Regions from separate parts of the Pseudaquabacterium rugosum genome, predicted to be linked through region 2. Evidence: predicted binding sites of a transcription regulator. Region 2 holds the regulator's gene; each other region holds the start of a gene.
What was found. Region 2 encodes FNR, which switches genes on or off when oxygen is low (the NO sensors DNR and NnrR bind a similar motif). Its sites were predicted from a motif close to TTGATNNNNATCAA; they were not measured.
Positions count from the first base shown of each region.

Region 1: yiaY (L-threonine dehydrogenase) is a predicted target of FNR. The motif match lies at 2,848-2,861, and genes of this name have one in related genera.
Region 3: AACH11_RS21415 (cbb3-type cytochrome c oxidase subunit I) is a predicted target of FNR. The motif match lies at 1,242-1,255, and genes of this name have one in related genera.

Region 1 covers NZ_JBBUTF010000034.1:89-9,860, forward strand. Annotated here, with positions in the region: partial or broken gene AACH11_RS23410 (hypothetical protein) at 1-206, opposite strand, end outside; gene AACH11_RS23415 (serine hydrolase domain-containing protein) at 203-1,411, opposite strand; gene yiaY (L-threonine dehydrogenase) at 1,513-2,664, opposite strand; gene AACH11_RS23425 (LysR family transcriptional regulator) at 2,910-3,800, opposite strand; gene AACH11_RS23430 (TRAP transporter small permease) at 4,027-4,575, shown strand; gene AACH11_RS23435 (TRAP transporter large permease) at 4,572-5,894, shown strand; gene AACH11_RS23440 (TRAP transporter substrate-binding protein) at 5,954-6,982, shown strand; gene AACH11_RS23445 (gallate dioxygenase) at 6,995-8,314, shown strand; gene AACH11_RS23450 (NRDE family protein) at 8,361-9,233, opposite strand; gene AACH11_RS23455 (restriction endonuclease) at 9,423-9,772, shown strand, end outside.
Region 2 covers NZ_JBBUTF010000017.1:154,483-164,254, reverse strand. Annotated here, with positions in the region: gene clpA (ATP-dependent Clp protease ATP-binding subunit ClpA) at 1-433, opposite strand, end outside; gene clpS (ATP-dependent Clp protease adapter ClpS) at 430-786, opposite strand; gene AACH11_RS18390 (cold-shock protein) at 1,087-1,371, shown strand; gene bfr (bacterioferritin) at 1,613-2,092, shown strand; gene AACH11_RS18380 ((2Fe-2S)-binding protein) at 2,219-2,440, shown strand; gene icd (NADP-dependent isocitrate dehydrogenase) at 2,568-3,833, opposite strand; gene AACH11_RS18370 (sulfite exporter TauE/SafE family protein) at 4,006-4,782, opposite strand; gene hemN (oxygen-independent coproporphyrinogen III oxidase) at 4,880-6,289, opposite strand; gene fnr (fumarate/nitrate reduction transcriptional regulator Fnr) at 6,492-7,235, shown strand; gene AACH11_RS18355 (nitrogen fixation protein FixH) at 7,356-7,661, opposite strand; gene ccoP (cytochrome-c oxidase, cbb3-type subunit III) at 7,738-8,655, opposite strand; gene AACH11_RS18345 (cbb3-type cytochrome oxidase subunit 3) at 8,687-8,839, opposite strand; gene ccoO (cytochrome-c oxidase, cbb3-type subunit II) at 8,854-9,471, opposite strand; gene ccoN (cytochrome-c oxidase, cbb3-type subunit I) at 9,495-9,772, opposite strand, start outside.
Region 3 covers NZ_JBBUTF010000025.1:47,342-57,113, forward strand. Annotated here, with positions in the region: gene cobA (uroporphyrinogen-III C-methyltransferase) at 1-618, shown strand, start outside; gene AACH11_RS21410 (c-type cytochrome) at 701-1,138, shown strand; gene AACH11_RS21415 (cbb3-type cytochrome c oxidase subunit I) at 1,542-2,987, shown strand; gene AACH11_RS21420 (CbbQ/NirQ/NorQ/GpvN family protein) at 3,039-3,887, shown strand; gene AACH11_RS21425 (4Fe-4S binding protein) at 3,907-4,962, shown strand; gene AACH11_RS21430 (nitric oxide reductase activation protein NorD) at 4,962-6,986, shown strand; gene AACH11_RS21435 (Crp/Fnr family transcriptional regulator) at 7,107-7,823, shown strand; gene AACH11_RS21440 (LacI family DNA-binding transcriptional regulator) at 7,904-8,998, opposite strand; gene AACH11_RS21445 (L-talarate/galactarate dehydratase) at 9,172-9,772, shown strand, end outside.

The DNA.
Region 1 (9,772 bases), on a different contig from region 2:
CGCCGCCGGGGGCCCACAGGGGGCCGCGACAGGACACGGCTGATGGCAGGCGCTGGAGCGGGCGGGCACGCGACGATTTCGGAACGCATGAGGAGCGGGCCCGCCCGCTTCCGCCAGCGCCCCGCACCACCCTCCGCCAGCACCAGCACCAGCACCAGCACCAGCGCCAGCGCCAGCGCCAGCCACAGCCACAGCCACAGGCTCAACCCGCCAGACGCCGCCGCCAGGCCTCGAAGGCGCGCATCGTCAGACCGATGGCGCGCGGGTCCTGCTGCTCGGGCTGGCTGCCGACCTGGGCCATCACCAGGCCGAGCGACGGATCCACGCACAACTGCTGGCCGTGCGTGCCCATCGCGAACAACCAGGGCCGCGGCGGCCGCACCACGTACCAGCCGTTGCGGTAGTGCATCGGGCGACCGAAGGCACGGGCGAAGTCGCCGTCGGACCAGGCGCGGGCCAGCGTTGCCCCGTCATCGTCGGGCGCACGGCCGCCGTCGAAGGTGTCGCGCAACCAGCGGCCGATCCCGTCGAGCGCGGCCGGCGGCTCGATCAGCGCCCAGCCCACACGGGCCAGGTCCTCGACGCAGGCCACCAGGCCGCCGGTGGTGCGCGGCGCGCCGGCTGGATCGAGCGTCAGCGCGGCATCGGCCTGCGCCCCCAGCGGACACCACAGCCGGCGCGACAGCACCTCGGGCACCGGTACGCCGGCAGCGCGGGCGATCACCCAACCCAGCAGATCGGTGTGCATCGAGCGGTAGGCGAAGGCGCCGGGCGGCTGCGCCTGGCCGGCGGGCAGACCGCTGAAGAAGGCGTGCAGGTCGGTGGCGATGGCGGTGGTGGAGGGGCCCGCCACCGGCGGCTCCCAGCCGGTGGCACCGGCATAACCCGCGACATCAGCCGCGGACAAGCCCGGGCGGGCCCGCATGTCCAGCAGGTGCTGCACCCGCACCGCGCCGTAGCCGGTGTGGGCCAGCTCCGGCAGGTACAGACCGACCGGGGCCTGGGGATCGAGCACGCCGGCCTCGGCCAGCGCGCCGCACAGCAGGCCGACGACCGACTTGGTGGCCGACATCAGCAGCTGGGGCGCGGGCGCCGGCCGGTCGTCCGCGGCCCACACATGGCGCAGGCGGCCCTGGTGCAGCACGACCACGCCATCGGCCCGGGTGCGCTGCAGGTAGTCGGCCCAGCGCAGCGTGGCCGGGGCGGCCGGCACGTCGGGCGGCGGCGCGTCGTCGCCCGGCAGCGGCGTGGCCCAGGCGCGCCGCCGCGCCGGGTCATGGGCGACGATGGCCAGCGGCAGCACCTGGCCGATGTGGCGCACGCTGTGGCGGATGTGGGCGGGGCTGCGCCAATCGGCCAGCGTCGGCGGGCCGGCGGGCGCCGGCCGGGTGTCGGAATGCGGAGCGGACATGGCCGCCATTCTGGCGACCCGCGCGGCCGCGGGCATGCCCGACCGTCTTGCGGCGGCGCAGACCCGGTCCCGGCCCGACCGTCAGCGCGCGCCGGAACGCGTCAGAGCGCCGCCTGGAAGATCGCGCAGACGTCCTCGAAGCTCGGCGTGCGCGGGTTGGTCAGCCCGCAGGCGTCCTTCATCGCGTTGGTGGCCAGCACCGGGATGTCCTCCGCCTTGGCGCCGAGCGCACCGACGCCGGCCGGGATGCCGATGTCGGCCGACAGCTGGCGGATCGCCTGCAGGCAGGCCTGGGCGGCCGCGGCCTCATCGAGCCCGGCGGTGTCCACGCCCATCGCGCGAGCGACCTGGGCCAGACGGGGCGCGGCCACGGCCGCGTTGTAGGCCTGCACGTGCGGCAGCAGGATGGCATTGCACACACCGTGCGGCAGGTCGTAGAAACCGCCGAGTTGATGGGCCATCGCGTGCACATAGCCGAGCGAGGCGTTGTTGAAGGCCATGCCGGCGAGGAACTGCGCACAGGCCATCTGCTCGCGCGCGACCATGTCCTGGCCGTCGCGCACCGCATCGCGCAGGTGACGGGCGATCAGCGTGACGGCCTGCAGCGCACAGGCATCGGTGATCGGCGTGGCGGCGGTCGACACATAGGCCTCGATGGCATGGGTCAGCGCATCCATGCCGGTGGCCGCGGTCAGCGCCGGCGGCATGCCGGTCATCAGCGCCGGATCGTTGACCGACAGCAGCGGGGTCACGTGCTTGTCGACGATGGCCATCTTCACGTGCCGCACCTCGTCGGTGATGATGCAGAAGCGCGTCATCTCGCTGGCCGTGCCGGCCGTGGTGTTGATCGCCACCAGCGGCCACTGCGGCTTGGCGGACTGGTCCACGCCCTCGTAGTCGGTGATGACGCCCCCGTTGGCCGCCACCAGCGCGATGGCCTTGGCACAGTCGTGCGGCGAGCCGCCGCCCAGCGAGATCACGACATCGGCACCGGCCTGCCGCAGCTGCGCCAGACCGAGCTCCACATTGTCGACGTTGGGATTGGGCTTGACGCCGTCGAAGACGCTGCAGACGATGCCGGCCGCCCCCAACAGCTCGGTGACGCGTCCGACCAGGCCGGCGCGCACCAGCGGCGCATCGGTCACGATCAAGGCCTTGCGCCAGCCGCGCGCGGCAATCGCCTTGACGGCCTCGGCCAGGCAGCCGGCGCCCATCAGGTTGACGGTGGGCATGAAGAAGGCGGAAACGGTCATCGGAGACTCCTCAGGACGGCAGGCAGCCAGACAGACGGCGTCCGCGGCAACCGGCAGGGCCCCGCGGGCAGGATCCCGGGCCGACGGCCCGGGCGGACGACGACCACTGTCGGGCGTGCGGCACCGGGCCGCGCTGCGGCAGATCAACGCCGCGGGGCGACCCGCACCGCAGGCACGCCCGCCTTGAGGCAGATCAGCCGCGGGATGCGCCCGCCTGACCCCTCGCCGGCGCGGCGCCAGCCGGCTCAGGCATGCTGGGCCGCGCGGTGCAGATGGGTGATGAAGTGGCGCACCGCCGGCTTGAGCAGCCCGCTGCGCCGCACGATGGCGCCCACGCGCATGGTCAGCGGGCCGTCCTCCAGCGCCAGCACCCGCATGTGCGTGCGCGCGGACGGGTGCTCGGCCAACGGCCGCGGCATCAGCGCCAGATGCTCGCCGCGAGCCACCAGGGCCAGCAGCGCCAGCGTGGAGTTCACCATCGCGGCCGGCGCCGGCGCGGCCAGCCCCCGCGACTCGAACAGATTGCGGGCATAGCCGACCTTGCCCGACGCGCTGGTGTAGACCCAGCGGGCCTGCGCCAGATCGAGCAGCCGGCGCGCCGAGGCCAGCGGATGACCGGGCGCGGCCACCACCACCATCTCCAGCTCGCGCAGCGGCTCGACGTCGAACTCGCCGGCCCCCAGCCCGTCGGGAATGGGCCCGATGGCCACATCGACCTGGCCATCGCGCAGCAGGGCCAGCTGCGCGATGTAGAGCTCCTCGCGCAGCCGCAGCTGGATGTCGGGGCAGTCGCGGCTGAAGGTGCGCCAGGCCTCGGGCACCAGCATCAGCACCGCATAGGGCACGGCCGCGACGCTGATCTCGCCGATCATGCGGCCGCCGAGCTGGTCGATCAGGCTGCGCGCGTCGTCGAGCTCGCGGAAGGCCCGCCGCGCATGCTCGACCAGCACCTTGCCCTGCGCGCTGGGAAACACCCCCGCGGTCGAGCGCTCCAGCACCGGCGCCCCCAGATCCTGCTCCAGCTCGCGGATGAGCTTGGTGACGGCCGGCTGGGACACGCCGAGCCTGCGTGCGGCCGCCCGCAGGCTGCCCTCGTCGACGGCGGCGATGAGGGCGTTGAGGGCGCTGAGCTTCATCGCCGGAATGATAGCCAGCAGGGGATCAGGGAAAACCCAGGGCGATAACGAGGCGTGATCGCCTCGGCACGCGCGGCATCTTCTCGCGCCGGGACGCCGCACCTACGCTGCGCGCCTTCGTCTTGAACCAGATCAAGGACCGCCCGTCCGGCGCCCACCGGCATCGGCCTCAGGACGCCTTGCTGACCCCGGGCGCAGCCCCCGCCCCCTTCCCGGAGACACGTCGTTGAACGATCAGGCCCCTCCCGCCACGAGCGCAGGCACACCCGCCACCGCGCCCCCCGCCGGCCCCACCCCCTGGCTGCAGCGCCTGTGCGATCTGAGCGCCGGCACCGGTGCCCTGGTGCTGGTGGCCCTGGCCCTCATGACGACCGTCAGCGTGATCGGCCGCGCGTTCTTCTCGCACCCGATCCTGGGTGACGTGGAGCTGGTGCAGCTCGGCGGCGCCGTGGTGGTGGCCTGCTTCATGCCGTACACCCAGTACCGGCGCGGCAACATCATCGTCGACTTCTTCACCACCGGCGCCAGCCCGCGCAGCCAGCGCCGCATGGACGGGCTGGGCAACCTGCTCTACACCGCCGTGATGGCGCTGGTGACCTGGCGCGTGGCCGCCGGCTGCCTGGGCATGGTCGAGTCGCAGGAGCGCTCGATGCTGATGGACCTGCCGCTGTGGTTGCCCTACGCGCTGATGCTGCCGGGCCTGGCGCTGTGCGTGCTGATCGGCCTGACGCAGTGCATCCGCCTGCACCCGCAGGATGAGGAGGCCGCGGCATGAGCACGATGACCATCGGCCTGACCCTGTTCGGCGCCATGCTGGTGCTGATGGCGGTGCGCGTGCCCATCGCCATCGCCATGTTCGTGCCGGGCGCGCTCGGCTATGTCGCGCTGTCGGGCTGGAGCCCGCTGCTGGCCCACCTCAAGGGCGCCGTCTACGGCCGCGTCTCGGTCTACGACCTGTCGGTGATCCCGCTGTTCATGCTGATGGGCGGCATCGCGGTGCAGGGCGGACTGGCCAAGGCGCTGTTCGACTTCGCCAACGCGTTGCTCGGCCGCTTCCGCGGCGGCATGGCGATGGCCGGCGTGCTGGCCTGCGCGGCCTTCGGCTCGATCTCGGGCTCGACGGTGGCCACCACCGCCACCATCGCCCAGGTCGCCTATCCGCAGATGCGGCGCATCGGCTACTCGGGCCGGCTGGCGACCGCGGCGCTGGCCACCGGCGGCACCATGGGCGTGCTGCTGCCGCCCTCGGTCACGCTGATGGTCTACGCCATCCTGACCGAGCAGAACATCACCAAGATGTTCCTGGCCGCCTATGTGCCCGCCCTGGTGGCGGCCATCGGCTACATGGTGGCGATCGCCGTCATGGTGCGCCTGCAGCCGGAGCAGGCGCCGCCGGCCGTCGCGGCCTCGGCCGGCGAGGTGCTGGCGGCCACGCTGAAGGTCTGGCCCATCGTGCTGATCTTCATCGTCGTCTTCGGCGGCATCTACGGCGGCCTGTTCACGGCCACCGAGGGCGCGGCGATCGGCAACGTGCTGGTGCTGGCCATCACGCTGGCGCGGCGCGAGATCGACCGCGGGAAGTTCTTCGCCGCCGTGCGCACCACCGCGCAGACCAGCGGGATGATCTTCCTGATCTTCATCGGCGCCGACATGATCAACGCGGCGCTCGCGCTGTCGCAGCTGCCCGCGCAGCTGGCCGGCCTGGTCAGCCACCTGAGCATCCCGCCGGTGGCGGTGATGGGCGGGATCATGCTGTTCTACATCCTGCTGGGCTGCGTGATGGACGAGATGAGCATGATCCTGCTGACCGTGCCCACGCTCTTCCCCGTCATCATGGGCCTGGACTTCTACGGCCTGGGCGCCGCGGACAAGGCGCTGTGGTTCGGCATCCTCATCCTGACCGTCTGCGAGATCGGGATGATCTTCCCGCCGGTGGGCCTGAACGTCTACGTGATGAACGGCCTGGCGCGCGACGTGCCGATGGTCGAGACCTACAAGGGCGTGGTGCCCTTCCTGATCACCGACGGCCTGCGTCTGGCCGCGCTGCTCCTGTTCCCCTCGCTCGCGCTGTGGCTGGTCCACCGGCTGACCTGAGCGTCCTCCTTCCGCCCCCACCCGCGTCCCCCGCACCGATCCCCACCGGAGACCGCCCCATGAAGATCCGCCACGCCCTCGCCAGCGCCGCCGTGCTGGCCGCCAGCGCCCTGTCCGCCCAGGCCCAGGAGGTCACGCTCAAGCTGCACTACTTCCTGCCGCCGAGCTCCTATGCCAACACGCTGTTCCTGCAGCCCTGGTGCGACAGGATCGCCAAGGACTCGAACAACCGGATGAAGTGCCAGAGCTACCCGTCGATGCAGCTCGGCGGCACGCCGCCGCAGCTGTTCGACCAGGTGCGCGACGGCGTGGCCGACGTGATCTGGACCCTGCCCGGCTACACCGCCGGCCGCTTCCCGAGCCTGGAGGCCTTCGAGCTGCCGTTCATGATGCAGAGCCCCGAGGCCACCAGCAAGGCGCTGTGGGACTACACGCAGCTGCACAGCGCGGCCGAGTTCAAGGACGTCAAGCCGCTGGCCTTCCACGTGCATGGCGACGGCGTCTTCCACATGACCGGCAAGCCGGTGAAGACCATGGCCGACCTGCGCGGCCTGAAGCTGCGCGCGCCCACCCGCATGACCAACAAGTTCATGGCCATGCTGGGCGCCACGCCGGTCAGCCTGCCGGTGCCGCAGGTCGGTGACGCGCTGTCCAAGGGCGTGATCGACGGCGCCGTCGTGCCCTACGAGGTGGTGCCTGCCGTCAAGATCCAGGAGCTGGTCAAGTACCACTCCGAGACCGATCCGGCGCAGCCGGCCTTCTACACCTCGACCTTCATCTTCGCGATGAACAAGGCGAAGTACGACAGCCTGCCGGCCGACCTGAAGAAGGTGATCGACGCCAACTCCGGCCAGGCGCTGTCCGCGCTGGCCGGCCGGGCCTTCCTGCAGGCCGATGTCGAGGGCAGGAAGCTGACGGCGAAGAACGCCACCAACGTCATCCCCGCCGCCGAGCTGCAGAGCTGGAAGGCCGTCGGCGACAAGCTGGCCGCCGACTGGGTCAAGGACATGACAGCCAAGGGCCAGCCCGGCCAGAAGATGCTGGACGACGCCAAGGCCCTGATCGCCAAGCACGCCAACGCCAAGTAAGCCGCACGCACCATGGCCACCATCATCGGCGGCATCGCCGCCTCGCACACCCCGACCATCGGCTTCGCGCTCGACACCGGCAAGCAGCACGACCCGGTCTGGGCCCCGATCTTCGACGCCTTCGCCCCGATCCAGGGCTGGATCGCCGAGAAGCAGCCCGACGTGCTGCTGATGGTCTTCAACGACCACGTCACGTCCTTCTTCTTCGACCACTACTCGGCCTTCGCCCTCGGCGTGGGCGAGCACTGGGCGGTGGCCGACGAGGGTGGCGGCGCCCGCGACATCCCCGGCATCGACGGCCATCCGGCGCTGGCCGCGCACATCGCGGCCTCGCTGACGATGGAGGAGTTCGACCTCTCGCTGTTCCAGGACAAGGGGCTGGACCACGGCTGCTTCTCGCCGCTGTCGGTGATGTGCCCGCGGCCGACGGCCGACGCCGGCTGGCCGGTGAAGATGGTGCCGCTGCAGGTCGGCGTATTGCAGTTCCCGGTGCCGAGCGCGCGCCGCTGCTACAAGCTGGGCCAGGCGCTGCGGCGCGCGGTCGAGAGCTTCCCGGCCGACCTGAAGGTGGCCATCGTCGCCACCGGCGGCCTGTCGCACCAGGTGCACGGCGAGCGCTGCGGCTTCAACAACCCCGAGTGGGACGGCCGCTTCCTCGACCTGTTCGAGCGCGACCCCGAGGCGCTGGCCGACATCACGCTGGCCGAGTACGCCGAACTCGGCGGCATGGAGGGCGCCGAGGTCATCATGTGGCTGATCATGCGCGGCGCCCTCGCCGCTCAGGTCACGTGTCTGCACCGCAACTACTACCTGCCGTCGATGACCGGCATCGCCACCGCCATCTACGAGCCGGTGCAGCAGGCGACGATGCCGGCCGCCATCGAGCGCCACCGCGCCCGCATGGCCGAGCAGCTGGCCGGCGCCGAGCGCCTGAACGGCACCTATCCGTTCAACCTCGAACGCAGCGTCCAGGCCTACCGGATCAACCGCTTCCTGCATGACCTGATCCACCCGGCACACCGCGCGGCCTTCAAGGCCGACGAGACCGCCGCGATGCAGGCCGCCGGACTGAGCCCCGCCGAGCAGGCCCTGGTGCGCGCGCGCGACTGGCGCGGCCTGATCCACCACGGCGTCATCTTCTTCATGCTGGAGAAGCTGAGCGCGGTGGTCGGCGTGTCCAACCTCCACATCTACGCGGCCATGCGCGGCCAGTCGCTGGAGGACTTCCAGAAGACCCGCAACGCACCGGGCGCGCTGTACTCGGTGGCCGGCAAGGAGCGGGGCACGCTGGCCTGGGACGACGCCCCGGCCGATGCGACGGCCCCGGACTGAGCCACGCGGGATCCGGCCGCCGCCCGTTGCCGTGAGTCCGCCCGCGTCAGTCCACCCGCAGCGGCCCGTCCCATGCCGCGCCGCCACAGGGCTGCCCGGCGGCGTCGAAGCGCCGCTCGCGCAGGTGCAGCCACGGCCGCGCGCCCCGCTGCTCGACCACCAGCACGGTGCTGCTGCGCGTGCCGTAGGCCGCACGGCCGGGCGTCGCGGGCCGATGGATGAAGACCGGCGCCAGGGCCTGCTCCAGCGGCCAGGGCACGCCGGTGTGCGGCAGCTGCGCATCGGGCGGCTGCCAGCGGTCGGCCAGGGCCGCCCACAGGTGCGCGAAGAGACGCTCGATCCGCGGTGACGGTGTGGCCCGCCGCCCAGGGCCCGGGCCGCCGTCGAGCGGGAGGGCCTGGGCCTCGGCACAGGCCGTGTCCAGCGCCCGGCACAGCCGCCGCACCTTCGGCCAGGGCGTGTCCAGCGCCGCATTCGACAGCCCGTGCGTGCCGGCGCCCAGCACGCGCAGCATCGGCTGCGGCCGGTTGCTCCACCAGCGACCGGCCGTCCCGGCCAGGTCCAGCTGCAGCAGGTTCCAGCCGTGGCGTGGACGCCTCAGTTCGGCCGCCATCCAGTGGCCGTCGTCCAGCCCGTGACGCAGCGCCTGCAGCACCAGATCGCCGCGGGAGACGGCGTCGGCGCGGGGCGGCGCCGGCTCCCGCACATTGGTCAGCAGGGCCAGTCGGCCGCGGGGATCCAGGCCCAGCCAGGTGCCACCGGCCTGCAGATCACGCCCGCCCAGCCAGCCGCGCCCGCCCGGGCCGTCGGTCCACCAGGCCAGCGGCGCGGCCGGGCGGTCATGGAACTCGTCGCGGTTGCTGACCAGCACCCAGGGCAGACCGGTGTGCGGCGCACAGCGCCAGGCGGCCAGACACATCGCCTCTCAGCCCCGGCGCGCCCGCGGCGGACGCCGACGCAGCACGGCGCATTGCCACGGAAAGTTCAGCATAGGGAGTGACAACATCACACCAGCCCGGACTTCGTGCGCATCTTGTTACATTTGTGCGTCGTTGGAACGCCGCTCCGCCACGGGGCGGTCCCCCCGGATCCTTGCAGGAAAACGAAGATGGCCGGTCGCCACAGCCGTGCGCTGGACAAGCTGATGAGCTCCACGGGCCGCCTGCCCGTCTGGTCGGGCTTCGTGCTCGCCGCCGGACTGTACGCCAGCCTCCATGCGGCCTCCCGCCAGCCGGCCCTGCTCGGGGGCCATGGATCCGCGGGGGCGGGCGAGGCCTCGCTGATCACGCTGCTGCTGACCGTCGCCCAGTACCTGCTGCCGGCGCTGTGCCTGCTGCTGACGCTGCGGGCCATCTGGCGCCGCCACCGCCTGATGCGGCGCGAACAGCTGGCCCAGGCCGCGGCACGCGCGGTGGCCGAGCTCGACGGCCGCGGCTTCGCCCGGCTGATCGCCGAATC
Region 2 (9,772 bases):
TCTTGATGCCGTGGGCGATGTAGTTGACGACGTCCAGACGCGTCACGCCCTGTTGGTGCAGGTAGTAGACGGCATGGGAGTCCTTCTCACCGAAGATCGCGACCAGCACGTTGGCGCCGGTGACTTCCTTCTTGCCGGTGCCGGTGGACTGCACATGCATGATGGCGCGCTGGATCACGCGCTGGAAGCCGAGCGTCGGCTGGGTGTCGACCTCCTCGGTGCCGCTGACGGTCGGCGTGTTCTCCTTGATGAAGGTCGTCAGGCTCTTGCGCAGGTCATCGATGTTGGCTGCGCAGGCCTTGAGGACTTCGGAGGCGGATGGGTTGTCCAGCAGCGCGAGCAGCAGGTGCTCGACGGTGATGAACTCATGGCGCTGCTGGCGGGCGTCGACGAACGCCATGTGCAGGCTGACTTCCAGTTCTTGCGCGATCATGCGGCCTCCATAATGCACTGCAGCGGGTGCCCGGCGCGGCGCGCCTCGGCTTGGACCAGTTCTACCTTGGTGGCGGCGACGTCCTTGGTGAAGACGCCGCACACCCCTCGACCTTCGTGATGAATCTTCAGCATGATCATCGTGGATGTCTCGAGATCAAGCCGGAAGAACTGCTGAAGCACCATCACGACGAATTCCATCGGCGTGTAGTCATCGTTGAGCAGTACCACCTGGTACATCTGCGGCGGTTGGGTACGCGCCGTCTTGCGCTCGGCCACCACCGCGCCACTGTCGTCGCGACGTGGCACGACCGGAGGCCTCGGCGGGTTCACGGGGGGTTCGTCCTGAGGCATGACCCATTCTATAGAGAGCGGCTTTTGCGCGTGTCCATGACCCGGATATTGCGCCAGAGGCGTCGGACTCAAGCCGTGAAAAGCGACGCGCGAGGCCGGTTGCTGGTGGGCGGACGATGTCGAGAAATGTCCGCGGCACCTGCAACTTAGCAAGCCTCAGGCCAACATCGGCCGCTCCCCGCCCATCTGTAGGGGAAACACGACCGAGCCTCGTCCAGAGCTCCGCATTGACGCTTTTTGACCCGGATCCCGAGAATTTGCTTCATCCCGTCGAGGGCACGGGAACCTCGGGAGTACGCAATGCAAGTTGGAATGGTCAAGTGGTTCAATGACGCGAAGGGCTACGGCTTCATCGAGCCGGAGGGCGGTGGCCCGGACATCTTCGCCCACTTCTCGGCGATCGACATGGAGGGGTTCCGTACGCTCAAGCAGGGCTCATCGGTGACCTTCGTGATGGAGCAAGGTCCGAAGGGTCTGCTGGCCAAGCAGATCCGCCCGCTGGGTCAGACCGCCGCGGCGCCCGGCAAGACGCTCGCCACGCCGGACGAGGAAGTCAGCGAACAGGGCCTGCGCATGACGGCCTGACGCCGTACAGGTCCATGGTTTGCGGCACCACGACGGCCGCACGCGACGGCCGACAGGCTCCGACAACGGGCCTGTCGGCCGTCGTGCGTTGGGGCGTCCGGCCGCCACGCCGTGGATCGTGGCGGCCACGCCACGCCGCCGGACGGAACGGCGATGCCTGACCCCCGACAGGCGCGGCCGGGTCGGGCGACAATCGACGTCCCTACGAGATACGGGGCCCAGGGCCCGGAGGACAGACGCGATGCAAGGCGATCCCGACGTGCTGCGCTACCTGAACGCCCAGCTCAAGAACGAGCTGACGGCGATCAACCAGTACTTCATGCACTACCGCATGCTCAAGCACTGGGGCTTCGGTCGCATGGCCAAGCACGAGTACCACGAGTCGATCGAGGAGATGAAGCACGCCGATCGGCTGATGGACCGCATCCTGATGCTCGAAGGCCTGCCCAATCTGCAGGACCTGGGCAAGCTGCTGATCGGCGAGAACGCGGTCGAGATCCTGCACTGCGACCTCAAGATGGAACAGGGCTCACATGCCCTGCTCAAGGAAGCCATCGTGCACTGCGAGACCGTGCGCGACTTCGTCACCCGCGAGCTGCTGGCCGACATCCTCGACGACACCGAAGAGCACATCGACCATCTGGAGACCCAGATCGAGCTGGTGGCCAAGGTCGGTGAGCAGAACTGGCTGCAGAGCCAGATGGACGAAGCGGCGTCCTGAGCCTGTCCGGCGACCGGTGCGCACAAGGCCCGCGGTGACACGGGGTCTTGCGACCGACATTGCGAATCATTCGCATCACGTTCATACTGCGGCCCGTCCAGACTGAAATGCCTGACGGAGCCCACCATGATCGTCTGCCTGTGCCACAAGGTGTCCGACCGCGACATCGATCTCGCCGTGCGCCAGGGCACCCACTGCTTCGATCTGCTGCAGGACGACACCGGCGTGGCGTCGGCCTGCGGGCGCTGCCACGACTGCGCACGCGAGACCTTCGGTGAATCGTGCCGCCGCCACGGGGTGGCGACCGGCGGCACGGGTCACGAGCAGGTCGTGCGTCTGGCGGGCTGAGGCCCTCCCGCGGGCCGCCACAAGCCGCAACAGACGGCGCCCCCCCGGCGCCTGCGGCCGGCGCGGGCGGATCGACATCCGCGCGCCGCTCCTGCGGTGACCGGCCGAGCGGTCACCGCCACCGCCATCACTCGGCCGGCGTCATCTGGTCGATCAGCACCTGGCCGAATCCCGAGCACGAGACCTGGGTCGCACCGGCCATCAGACGGGCGAAGTCGTAGGTCACGCGCTTGGTCTGCACCGCCCGCTCCATCGCCGCGATGATCAGGTCCGCGGCCTCGGTCCAGCCGATGTGGCGCAGCATCATCTCCGCCGACAGGATCATCGAGCCCGGGTTCACGTAGTCCTTGCCGGCATAGCGCGGCGCCGTGCCGTGCGTGGCCTCGAAGCAGGCGATGGTGTCCGACAGATTGGCGCCCGGGGCGATGCCGATGCCGCCGACCTGGGCCGCCACCGCGTCCGAGATGTAGTCGCCGTTGAGGTTCAGCGTGGCGATGACCGAGTACTCGGCCGGCCGCGTCAGCACCTGCTGAAGGAAGGCGTCGGTGATGACGTCCTTGATGATGATCTCGCGGCCGCTGCGCGGATGGCGCAGGCGGCACCAGGGACCGCCGTCGATCGGCTCGGCACCGAACTCGCGCTGGGCCAGCGCGTAGCCCCAGTCGCGGAAGCCCCCTTCGGTGAACTTCATGATGTTGCCCTTGTGCACCAGGGTGACGTTGGGCTTGTCGTGGTCGATCGCGTACTGGATGGCCTTGCGCACCAGACGCTCCGTGCCCTCGATCGACACCGGCTTGACGCCGATGGCCGAGGTTTCCGGGAAGCGGATCTTGTGCACGCCCATCTCCTCGCGCAGGAAGCGGATCAGGCGCTCGGCCTGCTCGCTGCGCGCCGGGTACTCGATGCCCGCGTAGATGTCCTCGGAGTTCTCGCGGAAGACCACCATGTCGGTCTTCTCGGGCTCCTTCAGCGGCGAGGGCACGCCCTTGTAGTAGCGCACCGGACGCAGGCAGACGTAGAGGTCGAGCTCCTGGCGCAGCGTGACGTTCAGCGAGCGGATGCCGCCGCCGACCGGCGTCGTCAGCGGGCCCTTGATCGACACCAGCGAGGACTTCAGCGCCTCGACGGTCTCCTCCGGCAGCCAGACATCGGGCCCGTACAGCCGCGTGGCCTTCTCGCCGGCATAGACCTCCATCCAGTGGATACGGCGCTCCGCACCGTAGACCCGCTCGACGGCCGCATCCACGACCCGCCGCATCACCGGGGTGACATCGCGGCCGACCCCGTCGCCCTCGATGAACGGGATGATGGGATTCGGCGGGACGATCAGCGCGTGGTCCGCACGGGCGGTGATCTTCTGGCCACCCTCGGGCACCTGGATGTGCTGGTACATGAGCAGGGGACTTTCGTGCCTCTCGGCAGGCTGTGGTTGGACGGTTGCGCGGGATTATGTCGTCGCAGGCTGGCACTGCCAGCCGACGGGCTCTCTCAAGGACACAGCGGCCTGCCCACGGTTGCCCTGCCCCCGCCGGGGACAGGCCGGGCAAGGCCCGGCGCAAAGGCCCTCAGAAGCCGCACCAGGCCGCCACCCGCAGCCACAGCCCATGGCCCAGCGCCCAGGCCGAGGCCGAGGCCAATGCCAGCCCGGCGAGCCGGATCGACATCACGGACCAGCGCTGCGCCCGGCGTGGATCGATCCGATGCCCGGCCAGGCGCCACCACAACCACGGGCCGAACAACAGGCCGGCGGCCGATCCGGCGGCAAAGCCGGTCATGACCAGTGCGCCCTGCCAGGGCCGCGAAGCCAGGGCGGCGACCAGCAGCGCCGACTGCAACAGCCCGCAAGGCCAGGCGGCCCACAGCAGACCCGCGCCGCCCGCGCGCAGCCAGCGTCGTGCATCGACGCGGGCCACGCCGGGGCGCTCGCCGGGCAGCGCGACGACGGCGTGCTGGCCTTGTGGCGGCCGCACCGCGCCCGACCGCTCCATCCAGCCAGGCTGACGCCCCTGCCACAGCAGCCAGACGCCGAGCACCAGCGCCGCGACGTGCAACAGCGTCCACAACGGACGCAGCACGGCCACCGCCTGCCCCAGGGCCGACAGCGCGCCGACGCCAGCCGCCACGACGGCACCGGCTGCCGCATAGGACGACGCCCGGCCCAGATGGAAGGCCAGCAGCGGCAGCAGGTCGGCGACGGACCTTGACGGGGCACAGCCCCCGCCCTCGCCCCCATCGCGCGGCGGCCCGGCCAGGGCCGTGCAGGCGGCCCCGCACATGGCCAGGCAATGTGCGCTGCCCGCCAGGCCCATCAGCACGGCGCTGCTCAGCAGGCTCTGCCACATCTCGGTCCCATCCTCTCGCGCATGCCCTGCGCGTCACACCGATCCGATGACCGGGCCGCGGACCCGCTCCAGGGCCCGGCCAACGCCCGGGATCAGCTCAGATGATGCGCGAGAAACGCTCGCGGGCCTGGTCGGCGCGCAGATGACGGTCGAACACCGCCGCCACCGCCCGCACGAAATACCAGCCCAGGGCCGTGACCTGGATGGCCGCGGGCTCGACCTCGACCAGACCGAGGTTCTGCAACTCGGCCAGTTCATCGAGTTCCGGGCGGAAGTAGTCGCGCACCCGCACCAGATGGGACAGCTCGATCGATTCGAACTCCAGCCGCCCCTGGCACATCAGCGCCATCACCACCGCGCGGCGCAGCAGATCGTCACGGGTGAGGGCCAGGCCGCGCACGACCGGCAGCAGGCCCTGCCGCAGGGCGTCCGCATACTCCTCGATCGTCTTGGCATTCTGGCTGTAGGTCGCGCCCATGCGGCCGATGGCCGACACGCCGAGCGCGATCAGGTCGCAATCGGGCTGGGTGCTGTAGCCCTGGAAATTGCGGTGCAGACGGCCCTGCCGCTTGGCCTGGGCCAGCGCATCGCCCGGCAGCGCGAAATGGTCCATGCCGATGTAGGCATAGCCCAGCGCGTTGAAGCCGCTGATCGCGCTGCCCAGCATCTGCACCCGGGCCTCGGGCCCCGGCAGTTGCAGCGGATCGATGCGGCGTTGCGGCTTGAAGCGCTGCGGCAGATGGGCATAGGCATACAGCGCGATGCGGTCCGGCCGCAGTTCGCCGATGCGCTCGATGGTCTGCGTGAAGCTGGCCGGGGTCTGGCGCGGCAGGCCGTAGATCAGGTCGGCGTTGATCGAGTCATAACGCAACTCGCGGGCGGCCAGCACCAGATCACGCACCAGCTCCCAGGGCTGGACGCGGTGCACGGCTTTCTGCACCTCGACATCGAAGTCCTGCACGCCGAAGCTCAGGCGATTGAAGCCCAGCGTGCGGAAATGCGCCAGCCGCTGCGGCGTGGCCGTGCGTGGATCGACCTCGATCGAGATCTCGGCATTCGGCGCGAGACGGAAGTTCTCGCGCAGCAGGTCCATCAGCCGCGTCAGTTCCTCGTCACTGAGAAAGGTCGGGCTGCCGCCGCCGAAATGCAGCTGGCTGACCGCCTGCCCCCGACCGAGCACCTCGACATGCAAGGCGATCTCGCGCGCCAGCAGGTCGAGATACTCCGCCGCCCGCTCATGGTGCTTGGTGATGACCTTGTTGCAGGCGCAGTAGTAGCAGACCGATTCGCAGAACGGAATGTGCAGGTACAGCGACAGCGGCGGCTTGCCACCGACGGTGGCGCCGGTGGCCCGCTGTTCCAGCGCCTGGCGGTATTCGGCGGCACCGAAGGCCTCGACGAACCGGTCGGCGGTGGGGTAGGAGGTGTAGCGCGGGCCGGGCCGGTCGAGCCGGCGCAGCATCGCCTCGGTGAGGACAGGGACCTCGTCGGCTTGGGCGGTGGACATGGGAGCGGACTGTGCCAAAGCCCGCGCGCCCGGACTTGACCTGCCTCAAGCGCGGCCGAGCGGACACACCGAACAATCCCGCAGACCGACGCGCAGAGGCCTTCCCGGCACGGCCCGCCATCCCGTCGGTCAAGCATCGAACACCCGCGTGGACGGCACGTTTGATCTACCGCAGCCGCCACTCACCCCAGATAATCCGTGCATGACCACGACACCTGACGTCCCGAAGCTGCGGCTCGAGCCCTTCAAGGTCGCCTGCTCCAGCTGCAACCTGCGCGAGCTGTGCCTGCCCGTGGGTCTGTCGCGCGACAACCTCGACCGACTGGACACGCTGGTGGCCACCCGCCGCACGGTCGGCCGCGGCGAATCGCTGTTCCGCGCCGGCGACGCCTTCCAGTCGCTGTACGCGGTGCGCACCGGCTTCTTCAAGACCTGCGTCTCGTCCGAGGACGGCCGCGACCAGGTCACCGGCTTCCAGATGGCCGGCGAACTGCTGGGCCTGGACGGCATCAGCACCGACCTGCACACCTGCGACGCCGTCGCGCTGGAGGACTCGCAGGTCTGCGTGATCCCCTACAACACGCTCGAGGACGTCGCCCGCGACTTCACCGAGCTGCAGCACCAGTTCCACAAGATCATGAGCCGCGAGATCGTGCGCGACCATGGCGTGATGCTGCTGCTGGGCTCGATGCGGGCCGAGGAACGCCTGGCCGCCTTCCTGCTGAACCTCACGCAGCGCCTGCAGGCGCGCGGCTTCTCCGGCTCGGCGCTGATCCTGCGCATGACGCGCGAGGAGATCGGCAGCTACCTCGGCCTGAAGCTGGAGACGGTCAGCCGCACCTTCAGCAAGTTCCAGGACGACGGCATCCTGGAGGTCAAGCAGCGCCAGATCCGCATCATCGACCAGAGCAAGCTGCAGAGCCTGGTCAACGGCGCGAACTGCTGAGTCCGCGGGGCGAAGGGCGCACGGCCGCCCGCAGCGCCTCGCCGGAAACGACGAAGCCCGCACGGCCTGGTGGCCATGCGGGCTTTTTCTCATGTGTCGCGGACGGGCCGCGCCCCCGCTTCAGCGCCCGCGGCCGACGGCATCGGCGGCCGCCGCCGTCGCCGCATGGTTGCGCGCCATCATCGCCGGCGTCTCGCCCGACGGCCGCACGGCCGACTGCACGGTGGCGCGGTCGACCAGTACCTCGTCGGCATGGCGGTAGGCGATGACGGCGGTCGTCAGTCCGGCGACGACGACGGCCAGCGGGCCACCGACGACCAGCCAGACGATGCCGTAACGCCACCAGGGACGCCCGGCCTCCTCGTGGTCGGGGCCCGGGGCCGCGGAACGGACGGAGGAGGCGGCGGCGCGGATCGAATCGGACATGGAAGGGCTCGCGGGTCGGGCCGGGCTGCTCTGCTGCCCGGCGATCAGGAGAGGAACGGGCGTCGGCGCGTCACGCTCACGGCGCGGCGGCGACGGTCGTCTTCTGCGACAGGCTCCAGACGTAGGCCGACAGCACGTGGATCTGCTCCGGGGTCAGGCGCTTGCCGAAGGCGGGCATGACGTTGGTCTTGCCCTGGTTGATGATCGACACGATCTGGCCCTCGCCCCAGCCATGCAGCCAGACCTTGTCGGTCAGGTTGGGCGCACCCAGCACCGGGTTGCCCTTGCCATCCGGACCATGGCAGGCCGCACAGGCGGCGAACTTGCCCTGACCCAGCTGCGCCGCGACGCTGCTGTGCGCACTGCCCGACAGGCTCAGCACGTAGTTGGCGACGTTCTTGACGTCATCGCCACTGCCGACGGCCGCAGCCATCGGCGGCATCATGCCTTGACGCCCTTCGGTGACGGTCTTCTTGATGTAGTCGGCACCGGTGCCGCCCAGCCAGTCGGCGTCGGTCAGGTTGGGAAAGCCCTTGGAGCCGCGGGCGTCCGAGCCATGGCACTGCGCGCAGTTGTTGGCGAACAGCCGCTCGCCGATGCCCATGGCCTGGCCGTCCTTGGCCAGATCCTCGGCCTTCATGGCGGTGAACTTGGCGTAGACCGGGGCCATCGCCTCGTTGGCCTTGGCCTGCTCGGACTCGAGCTGGCCCACGCTCGACCACTTGAACGTGCCGGCATGGGTGCCCAGGCCAGGGTAGAACGTCAGGTAGGCGGCGGCGAAGACGATGGTCAGGATGAACAGGCCCATCCACCAGCGCGGCAGCGGGTTGTTCAGCTCGCGCAGGTCCTCGTCCCAGGTGTGGCCGGTGGTGTTGTCGTTGGCCATCACCTTGCGCTTGCTGGCCACGGCCAGCACGAACACGCAGAAGATCAGCCCGCCGACCGTGATGCCGGCGACCCACAGGGCCCAGCCGGCGTTGATGAAATCACTCATAGAAAACTCTCCGTGAGGGGTGAGTGAAGGCCTAACGGGAGACCTGATCGTCGTCGACGAGCGGCAGACGCTCGGCATCGGCGAAGCCCGCCTGCTGGCGGCGGCTCCAGGCCCAGACGCAGATGCCGACGAACAGCACGAACATCAGCAGCGTGGCGATGCTGCGCAACAGGTTCAGATCCATGTCAGGCCCTCCGGTCACTTGCGGGCCGTGCCCATCACCTGCAGATAGGCGATGACGGCGTCCATCTCGGTCTTGCCCTTGACGTCTTCGGCCGCCTTGGCGATCTCGTCGTCCGCGTAGGGCACGCCCACGGTGCGCAGCGCCTTCATGCGCGGCGCCATGCTGGCGGGATCGATGGTGGCTTCCAGCAGCCAGGGATAGGCCGGCATGTTCGATTCAGGCACCAGATCCCGCGGGTTGTTCAGGTGGATGCGATGCCATTCGTCGCTGTACTTGCCGCCGACGCGGTGCAGGTCGGGACCGGTGCGCTTGCTGCCCCACTGGAAGGGGTGGTCGTAGACGAACTCGCCGGCCAGCGAGATCGGACCGTAGCGCAGCACCTCGGCGCGGAACGGACGGATCATCTGCGAGTGGCAGTTGTAGCAGCCCTCGCGGATGTAGACGTCACGGCCGGCCAGCTGCAGCGCGGTGTAGGGCTTGACGCCCTCGACCGGCTGGGTCGTCGACCGCTGGAAGAACAGCGGCACGATCTCCACCAGACCACCGAAGGCGATGGCCAGCAGGATCAGCACGATCATCAGGGTGTTGCTGGTCTCGATCTTCTCGTGACCGACAGGGGCATGGGATGCCATCGATGTGCTCCTCGATTCAGCGGTCAGGCGTGGGCGGCGACCAGCGGGATGCGGGCCGTCGTCACCTTGCCGACCTGCACGGTCTTGATCGTGTTCCAGGCCATGATCAGCATGCCGGTGAGGTACAGCGCACCCCCGCCGAGACGGATCACGTAGAACGGGAAGGTGGCCTTGACGCTCTCGACGAAGGTGTAGACCAGCGTGCCGTCCGGGTTGACCGCGCGCCACATCAGGCCCTGCATCACGCCGGCGATCCACATCGCGGCGATGTAGAGCACGATGCCGATGGTGGCGACCCAGA
Region 3 (9,772 bases), on a different contig from region 2:
GACCCCTTCATCTTCGGCCGCGGGGGCGAGGAGCTGCAGGCGCTGCGTGCGGCCGGCATCGCGGTGCAGGTGGTGCCGGGCATCAGCGCGGCCCAGGGGGCGGCGGCCGCCTTCGGCCTGCCGCTCACGCAGCGCGGCCTGGCGCCCTCGCTGGTGCTGGCCACCGGGCATGCCGGGCTCGACGACATGCCGGCCGATGCGCCGCCGCTGGACTGGGCGGCACTGGCCCGGCCGGGCCGCACGCTGGTCTTCTACATGGGCCTGGGCGCCTTGCCCACGATCTGCGCGGCGCTGCAGCGCCACGGCCTGCCATCGGCCACGCCCGCGGCCACCATCGAGCAGGCGACGCGGCCGGGGCAGCGCCTGGTGCGGGCCACGCTGGCCGATCTGCCGCAGCGTGCACGGGAGTGCGGCGTGCGTGCGCCAGCGCTGATCGTGATCGGCGAGGTGGTGGCGCTGGCCGATCCGGCCTTGGGTGCGCTGGTGCCGTGGACGGCCGCGGCCGAGGCCGTCGGCGCCCTGCGGGGCGGCCCGGTGCGTGCGGAGCGGCCGGAGCCGCCCATCGTCCGCGTTCTTGAAGCGGTTCAAGGACGCGGGCCGGCGCACTGCCTAAGCTGAGGCCTGATCGTCGTCGCCCTGTCCGCGCCGGCGAGCCCAGGTTCCGACCCCTTCCATCCCGTTCCAACCGAGGAGGCCCGGCATGACAACCGGATCGACCGGCGGCTACACCAAGCAGGCCGCCCGCAACATGTTCTATGGCGGCACGGTGTTCTTCGTGCTGCTGTTCATCGGGCTGGTGACCCACAGCTGGCGCGAGATCCCGCAGCGCTCGAACCAGCCGGCGCTGACGCCGGCCGTCGAGCGTGGCAAGACGCTGTGGGAGACCCGCAACTGCATCGGCTGTCACACGCTGCTGGGCGAGGGCGCGTACTTCGCGCCCGAGCTGGGCAACGTCTACCAGCGCCGCGGGGGTGAGTTCATCAAGGCCTGGATCAAGGCCCAGCCCACCCATGCGCCGGGCCGCCGGCAGATGCCGCAGTTCAACTTCACCGAGGAACAGTTGAACGACATGGTCGAGTTCCTGAAGTGGACCGGCCAGATCAACACGGAGAAGTGGCCGCCGAACATCGAGGGCTGAGGTGTGCGGTTGGGGGCTGGCCGTGCTTGCAGCGGTTTGAGCGATCGCGCCGGGACGGGGGAAGCGATTCACTCCGTGTCCCCCGGGCCTGCGGCCCTCCTCCTTGACCTGCGTGAATCGCTTCCCCCGCCCCGGCGCTCGGTGCCCATCGCCGCATGCCACGGTCCTGTCGTCGCATGCGGTCATCGTGCCGGGCCGAGGTCGTGGGGTACCCGGATTCCGTAAGTAAAGGAGGAGGGCGGTGCGAAGCGCCGCCCGGGGGACATGAAGGAATCCGGGTGCCCCGCGGCCTCGGTCCAACGCGAAGGACCGCCCCAGGCCCCGACCGCCCCTCACACGAACAGCACCGAACCACACCCCATCGAGCGAACCACGATGTCAAGTTTCAAGAGGAGTAGCGAGCATGCAACCCGCTAACGTCAGATACGCATCGCAGAAGGTGGCGATGTACTACTTCGTCGCCGCACTCGCGCTGTTCACCGGCCAGATCGTCTTCGGTCTCGGCCTGGGGCTGCAGTACGTCGTGGGCGACTTCCTGTTCCCCTACATCCCGTTCAACCAGGCGCGGATGGTCCACACCAACCTGCTCATCGTCTGGCTGCTGTTCGGCTTCATGGGCAGCGCCTACTACCTGGTGCCCGAAGAATCCGAGACCGAGCTGTGGAGCCCCAAGCTCGCGCTCGCCCTGTTCTGGATCTTCCTGGTCGCCGGCGCGCTGACCATCGTCGGCTACCTCGTCGTGCCCTATGCCAAGCTGGCCGAGCTCACCGGCAACGAGCTGCTGCAGACCATGGGCCGCGAGTTCCTGGAGCAGCCCCTGCCGACCAAGGTGGGCATCGTCGTCGTCGCCCTCGGCTTCCTGCTCAACATCGTCATGACGGTGCTCAAGGGCCGCAAGACCAGCATCACGCTGGTGCTGCTGATGGGTCTGACCGGACTGGCCCTGCTGTTCCTCTTCAGCTTCTACAACCCCAGCAACCTCGTCAAGGACAAGATGGCCTGGTGGTGGGTGGTGCACCTGTGGGTCGAAGGCGTGTGGGAGCTGATCCTCGCCTCGCTGCTCGCCTTCGTGCTGGTCAAGACCACCGGCGTCGACCGTGAGGTGATCGACAAGTGGATGTACTCGATCATCGCCCTCGCGCTGGTCACCGGCATCCTCGGCACCGGCCACCACTACTACTTCATCGGCCTGCCCGGCTACTGGAAGTGGATCGGCAGCGTGTTCTCGGCACTGGAGCCCATCCCCTTCTTCGCGATGACGGTGTTCGCCTTCAACATGGTGCAGCGCCGCCGCCGTGAGCACCCGAACCAGGCCGCCGTGCTGTGGGCCGTGGGCACCTCGGTGCTGGGCTTCCTGGGCGCCGGCCTGTGGGGCTTCATCCACACCCTCAGCCCCGTCAACTACTACACCCACGGCACCCAGATCACCGCGGCCCACGGCCACCTGGCCTTCTACGGCGCCTATGTGCTGGTGGTGATCACGATGATCAGCTACTCGATGCCGATCCTGCGCGGCCGCGAGGCCGCCCCGATGCGGGCCCAGCGCGTGGAGATGTGGAGCTTCTGGATCATGACCATCGGCATGGCCGTCATGGTGCTGGCCCTGACCGGCGCCGGCATCCTGCAGGTCTGGCTGCAGCGCCTGCCGACCGAAGGTGCCCTGAGCTTCATGGCCACCCAGGACCAGCTGGCCTTCTTCTACTGGACCCGTCTGGCCGGTGGCGTGATCTTCCTGATCGGCCTGGTCGCCTATCTGGCCAGCTTCTTCGTCGGTGCGGGCGCCGACGAGCGGGCGGCGGTGGGCGGTGGCGCGGGCAGCCTGCGCGGCCAGCCGGCCCGTCAGGCCTGAGCCCTGTCCGCACGGCCTTGAGAACCTGGATGCAAGCCTGAGGAGCCCCTGATGAAGCCGCTGGACATTCCGCCCCCGCTGCGCACCGCACCTGCCGGCGCAGCGCAGGCCGGCCCGGCCGATGCCCCCTGGTATGCCGAACAGGGCGACGAGTGCGCGCTGTTCGCCCATGCCGCCGCGCAGCGCCTGCCGCTGCTGATCAAGGGCCCGACCGGCTGCGGCAAGACCCGGCTGGTCGAGCACATGGCTCACCGGCTGGGCCGGCCGCTGGTCACCGTCAGCTGCCATGACGATCTGGGCGCGGCCGATCTGGTCGGCCGGCACCTGATCGTCGGCGGCAGCACGGTCTGGTGCGACGGACCGATGACGCGGGCGGTGCGCGAGGGCGCCATCCTCTACCTCGACGAGGTGGTGGAGGCGCGCAAGGACACCACCGTGGTGCTGCATCCGCTGGCCGATGACCGACGCGTGCTGCCGGTCGAGCGCACCGGCGAGCTGATCCCGGCCGCACCCGGCTTCATGCTGGTGGTCTCCTACAACCCGGGTTATCAGAACCTGCTCAAGAGCCTGAAGCCCAGCACCCGCCAGCGCTTCGTCGCGCTGACGCTGGACTGGCCGCAGCCCGAGGTCGAGGCCCGCATCGTCGCCGCCGAGGGCGGTGTCGGTCCCGAGGCCGCCGCCCGTCTGGTGCAGCTGGCCCAGGCCCTGCGCCGCCTCGGCGGCCAGGATCTGGAGGAGGTGGCCAGCACCCGCCTGCTGGTGATGGCCGCGCGGCTGCATGCCGCCGGCCTGCCGCTGCCGCGGGCCTGCCGGGCGGCCGTGCTGCAGGCGCTCAGCGACGACGCACAGACGGTGGCCGCGCTGGAGCAGGTGGCCGCCGCGGTGCTCGGCACGGCCTGAGCCGCACCGGGGCGCAGCGGTGGCCGCCGACCGGCTGCAGCAGTGGCGGCGCCTGAGCCAGGCGGGCTTCATGCTGCTGTTCCTGATCGCCCCGGCGGTCGATCTGCTGCGCTTCGATCTGCACGAGCGTCAGTTGTGGCTGTTCGGCCAGCCCTGGTCCCTGGGCTTGAGCGACCTCCAGGCCGGCCGCGTCAGCGTCGGCCACACGGTGCTGACTCTGCTGACCCACGGCCTGCTGCCCCTGCTGCTGCTGGTGGGCGGCTTTCTGGCCGTCGCCTGGCGCCAGGGGCGGCTGTACTGCGGCTGGCTGTGTCCGCACTTCAGTCTGGTCGAGGCCATCAATGCGGTGCTGCAGCGGGCCTGTGGCCGGCTCAGCCTGTGGGACCGCACGCCGGTGCCGCTGGCCGGTGGCCGCCATCCGCAGCGCCGCTGGTGGGTGGTCTACGGCCTGGCCTGCGTGCTGGCCGGCACGGCCTGGGGCATCACGCTGCTGTGCTATCTGCTGCCGCCGGCCGAGGTCTGGGGCGGCCTGCTGCACGGCAGCTCCACGCCCGGGCAACTGCGCTTCATCGTCATCGCCTCCGGCGTGTTCGCGCTGGAGTTCGCTTTGGCGCGCCATCTGTTCTGCCGTTATGGCTGTGCGGTGGGCCTGTTCCAGAGCCTGGTCTGGATGGCCAACCCGCGTGCGCGGGTGGTGGGCTTCGCCCGCGAGCGGGCCGCGCACTGCCGGGGCTGCGTGCCCGACGCCACCCGCCCGACCGTGCACGCCAGCGCCTGCGAGCAGGCCTGCCCGATGCGGTTGACGCCGCGCCAGACCAAGCGCTGGATGTTCGCCTGCGTGCAGTGCGGCCGTTGCCTGACGGCCTGCGACCGGGCCCAGCACACGCGCGCCGCGCTCGAGGGCGGCGTGGGTGTGGCGCCGCTGCTGCAGTGGACGGTCGGCAGCGACGCGCTGCGCGAGAGCCTGCGCCAGCGCCGTCCGGTGGCCGCCGTGGCGGCGCCTCCTGCCGCCGCCCCCGCCCCGATGCCGGCGCGCGACCTGCCGCCGCCTGACCCGAAAACCGAGGAGTCGTGATGGAAGAGTGGATCGGTCATTGGTGGCACCGTCTGGTGACGGCCGGTGCCGAGCGGGGGCGCCGGCATCCGCAGGCGGCCGTCACGCTGGCCGAGATGCGGCCGCAGCTCGGCCTGATGTTCCGTGCCTTCGGCGGGGATCCGGCCGCGCGCCTGGCCGAAGCCAGCGCGCAGCCGGTCGGCCAGGGCCGCGTCGCCCGCGGCTGGCTGCAGCGCGTGGCCGGCAGCGGCACGCGGGCCTCGCTGGCCTCGCTGGTCGCCTGGCAGGGCTCGTCCGCTGCGGACCGCGCCGCGGCGGGCGCTGCGGCCGCCGCCGGCCCGGTGCTGTGCCTGCCGCCCGACCTCGACGTCCATCCGGAACGCACGCTCAACCGCCAGCTCTACGTGTGGCTGGCTGCCGTGGCGGCCGCCTGGCCGCAGGCGGGCGCGCTGCTGGCGGAGCGGGCACAGCAGGCGGACGATGACCCCGATCGCCCCCATGGCCGCGCCGGCTCGCCCGGCTGGCTGGCCCTCAACCTCGCGGCTGGCCTGCAGGTCCGCCGCACGCTGCCGGGCCTGGCCGACAGCCACCGCGCGCTGCTGCAGGCCGAGCTGGACCGCCGCCCGCCGGCAGGCGACGACCCGGCCGAACAGGCGGTGCAGGCCGCGCTGCGTGCGGGTCTGGAGCCGGCCGACACCGCCGCCTTCCTCGCGCGGGCTGTGGAGGTGCCGCGCGTGGACCCGGCCGATGTCGCGCCGGTCTGGTGCTGGCTGGCCGTCGCGCCCCTGGTCGCCGACGCTCCGGCCGCGGCCACCGCGCCCGCTGCCGATGCCGACCGCCCGCCATCGGCCGCCGACGCGCCCGATGCCCGCCGCCATGCCGCGCGCCGCATCGCCGACGAGCGTGGCCGGGCGCCGCTGATCCTGCCCTTCCGCGCCGAATCGCTGCTGACCTTCGGTGACCCGATGCGCATCGACCGCGCCGATGACGACACGCCCGACGACAGCGCCCGCACCGCGGCCGCCGATCTCGACCACCTGAGCCTGGCGCCCGACGGCCGGGCCTGCGCCTCGCGCGTGCGCTTCGACCTCGACCTGCCGAGCGCGGCGGCCGACGATCTGCCCATCGGCCCCGGCGAGCCGCTGCCCGAGTGGGACTGGCGCCGCGGCCGGCTGCAGCCCGACCATTGCCGCGCCCAGACCTTCGTCGCCCCGCCGCAGGCGCAGGCCTGGCAAGCCCCGCCGGCGCTGCAGGCCACCGCCCGCCGGTTGCGCCGCCAGCTGGAGGCCCTGCGCGCCGCGCCGCACTGGCAGCGCGCCTGCACCCAGGGCGAGCGCATCGACCTCGACGCCTGGGTGCGCCACCAGGCGGGTGAGGGCGCCCGCGCGGCGGTGCCGTCCCGCGGCGAGCCGGCCGTCTATGCCCGCCAGGTGCGCAGCGGACCGGATCTGGCCACGCTGCTGCTGGCCGATCTCTCGCTGTCCACCGATGCCTGGGTCAAGGGCGATGCGGCCACCGGCCGGCCCGACCAGCGCGTGATCGACATCGTGCGCGACGCGCTCTACGTCTTCGGCGAGGCCCTGTCCGCCCGCGGCGACGCCTTCGAGATGACCGGCTTCTCGTCGGTGCGCCGGCAGCAGGTGCGCCTGCACCGGCTCAAGGGCTTCGACGAGCGCTGGGGCGCCTTGCCCTGCGCCCGTGTGGGCGCGATCCGTCCGGGCTACTACACCCGGATGGGCGCGGCCATCCGCCATGCCACGCGCCGCCTGCAGCAGCGGCCCGAGCGCCAGCGCCTGCTGCTGCTGCTGACCGACGGCAAGCCCAATGACCTGGACGTCTATGAAGGCCGTTACGGTCTGGAGGACACCCGCGAGGCCGTGCGCGAGGCCCGCGCCGCCGGGTTGACCCCGTTCGCCGTCACCATCGACCCGCAGGCGGCCGACTACCTGCCCCACCTGTTCGGCCAACACGGCCATGCCCGGGTGCTGCGGCCGGCCGAGCTGGTCGGCCGGCTGGCCCAGCTGCAGGCGCAGCTGGTGCGGTGAGGACGGGGTGTCCGCACGGTGACGGCAGGGTGACGGTGCGCGCTTGACGGCGATCAAAACCATGAAGGCCGGCCCGCGGCCAGAATGCGCGCCCGTTGCCACCCTTTGCCGAGCTGTCCCATGGCCGATCCCCGCCCGTTCGACGTGCCGCGCTACCTGTCGGTGCTGCCCCTGTTCACCGACATCGGCCCCGTTGCGCTGCAGCGGGTGGCCGAGGGCTGCCAGCTGCGGCGCATGGCCCGCGGTGACATGGTCTTCCGCGTCGGCGAGCCCTGCGAGGCCTTCCACGTCACCGTGCTGGGCCAGGTCAAGCTCTATGGCCTGTCACCAGCCGGCCAGGAAAAGGTCATCGAGCTGGTCGGCCCCGGCCAGAGCTTCGCCGAGGCGCTGATGTTCGGCGACCGGCCCTACATCATCAACGCGCAGGCGCTGACCGATTCGCTGGTGCTGAGCGTGGGCAAGGCGGCCGTGGTCGGCGAGATCGACCGCGATCCGCACTTCGCCCTGCGCATGCTGGCCGGCATGTCGCGCCGCCTGCACGGCCTGGTCAACGACGTGCAGGCCTATGCGCTGCACAGCGGCCTGCAGCGGGTGATCGGCTACCTGCTGCGCGACCACATCGATGCCGATGGCGAGGGGGAGCCCAGCACGGGCGAGGTGGTGGTGCAGCTGCCGGTCAGCAAGGCCACCATCGCCTCGCGGCTGAGCCTGACGCCCGAGTACCTGTCACGCGTGCTGCGCGAGCTGGAGGAGCAGGGCCTGATCGCCGTCGACAAGCGCGACATCCGCATTCCGGACGTCAGCGCGCTGGCGGCCTGGCAGGCCCAGGGGGCCTGAGCGGGACTTCAGCGGGGCTTCGGCGGGGCTTCGGCGGGACCGCGGCCGGCCGGCCGTGGCCGATGGCCTGCCCGGCGACCTCAGGCGCTGCGCGGCCCGCCCGGGGCGTCCTCGCGGGTCGAGCGGCGCTCCACCAGATGGAAGCCCAGGTCGGCCACCGGATCGTCCAGCCGCTCGCCGCGGCAGCGGGCCAGCACCCGGCGCGCGGCCTCGCGCCCGATGGCGGCCGCGTCGATCCGCACCGTCGTCAGTGACGGCGCCATGTGGGCCGCGAACTCGGCATCGCCAAAACCCACCACGGCCAGATCCTGCGGCACGCGCAGGCCGCGCTCCAGGGCCTCGGTGACCACGCCCTGGGCCAGCGCGTCCGAGCTGCAGACCACGACGCGCAGGCCCGGCTGTGCCGCCAGCAGGCGGGCCAGCGCCTGGCGGCCCTTGTCCAGCGTGCCGGGCGTCGCCACGGTGGCCACCGGCACCTCACGGCCGAAGGTGCCGACGAAGCCCTGCAGGCGCTGCATCGCGCGGGCGTCGTCGCCGGTGGCCACGCCCACCGCCTCCCAGCCGCGGGCCAGGACATGGCCGGCCACGGCCGCGCCCACCTGCGGATGCGAGAAGCCGACCACCTGGTCGACCGGACGCCCGGTCAGGTCCCAGGTCTCGACCACCGGCAGGTGCGCGGCCCGCAGGCGGGCGATGGCCTGCGCGTCCTGCAGCAGGCCAGCCACCACCAGGGCATCGATGCGCCGGCCCAGCAGGGTGTCGACCAGCGCCGGCTCCCGCGTGCGGTCATAGCCGGTCTGCGCCAGGATCACCTGGTAGCCGGCGGCCTCAAGCGTCGCGGTCAGGGTCTGGATCGTCGGCAGGAACTGCGCGACGGCGATCAGCGGCACCAGCACCCCCACCGTCTGGCTGCGCCGTGACTTCAGGCCGCCGGCCAGCAGATTGGGGATGTAGCCGGTCCGCGCCACCGCGGCCTTCACCCGCGCCAGCGCGTCGGGCGAGACGCGCTCGGGCGTGTTCAGGGCGCGCGAGACGGTCATCAAGGAGACGCCGGCCGCCTCGGCGACCTGGTGCAGCGTGACGGGGCGGCGCTGGGCGGCGATGGCGTCGTCGTCGTCGGCCGCGGCGGTGGGCGGTGCCGGGGGAGCTGGGCGGGGGGTGGAACGCGGCGGCATCGGGCGGGCAGGGGTGGCGCGCGGATTGTCCGCCAGGGCGTCGCGCGGCACTGCGGGTCTTCCCGGTGCTGTGGTGTGCGGATGAGAACGTTAACATTCGCGCCGGATCGCGTCCTTGGCGCTGGCGTTTTCTTGGCGCCCGTGCCATTCCTTGAACTGTTAACGTTCCCATCATGGCCCACACCGCTCTGCTTCCCGACCGCCTCCAGTGGCTGCGCCTGTCGCACACCCGCCTGCCGCTGCCCATGCCGATCAGCGACGCCAAGGTGCTGACCGGCCGCCAGAAGCCGATGACCGAGGTCTCGATGCTGTTCGTCGAGCTGCAGACGGCCGACGGCCACGAGGGCCTGGGCTTCAGCTACAGCAAGCGCGCGGGCGGCCCGGGCCAGTTCGCCCACGCGGCCGAGATCGCGCCCACGCTGCTGGGCGAAGACCCGTCGGACATCGCCCGGCTCTGGACCCGCCTATGCTGGGCCGGCGCCTCGGTGGGCCGCAGCGGCCTGGCCACGCAGGCCATCGGCGCCTTCGACGTCGCGCTGTGGGATCTGAAGGCGCGGCGGGCCGGCCTGTCGCTGGCCAAGCTGCTGGGCGCCCACCGCGACACGGTGGCCTGCTACAACACCTCGGGCGGCTTCCTGCACACACCGATCGACCAGTTGATGGACAACGCCGAGGCCTCGGTGGCGCGCGGCATCGGTGGCATCAAGCTCAAGGTTGGCCAGCCCGACCGTGACGAGGACCTGCGCCGTGTCGAGGCCGTGCGCCGCCGCCTGG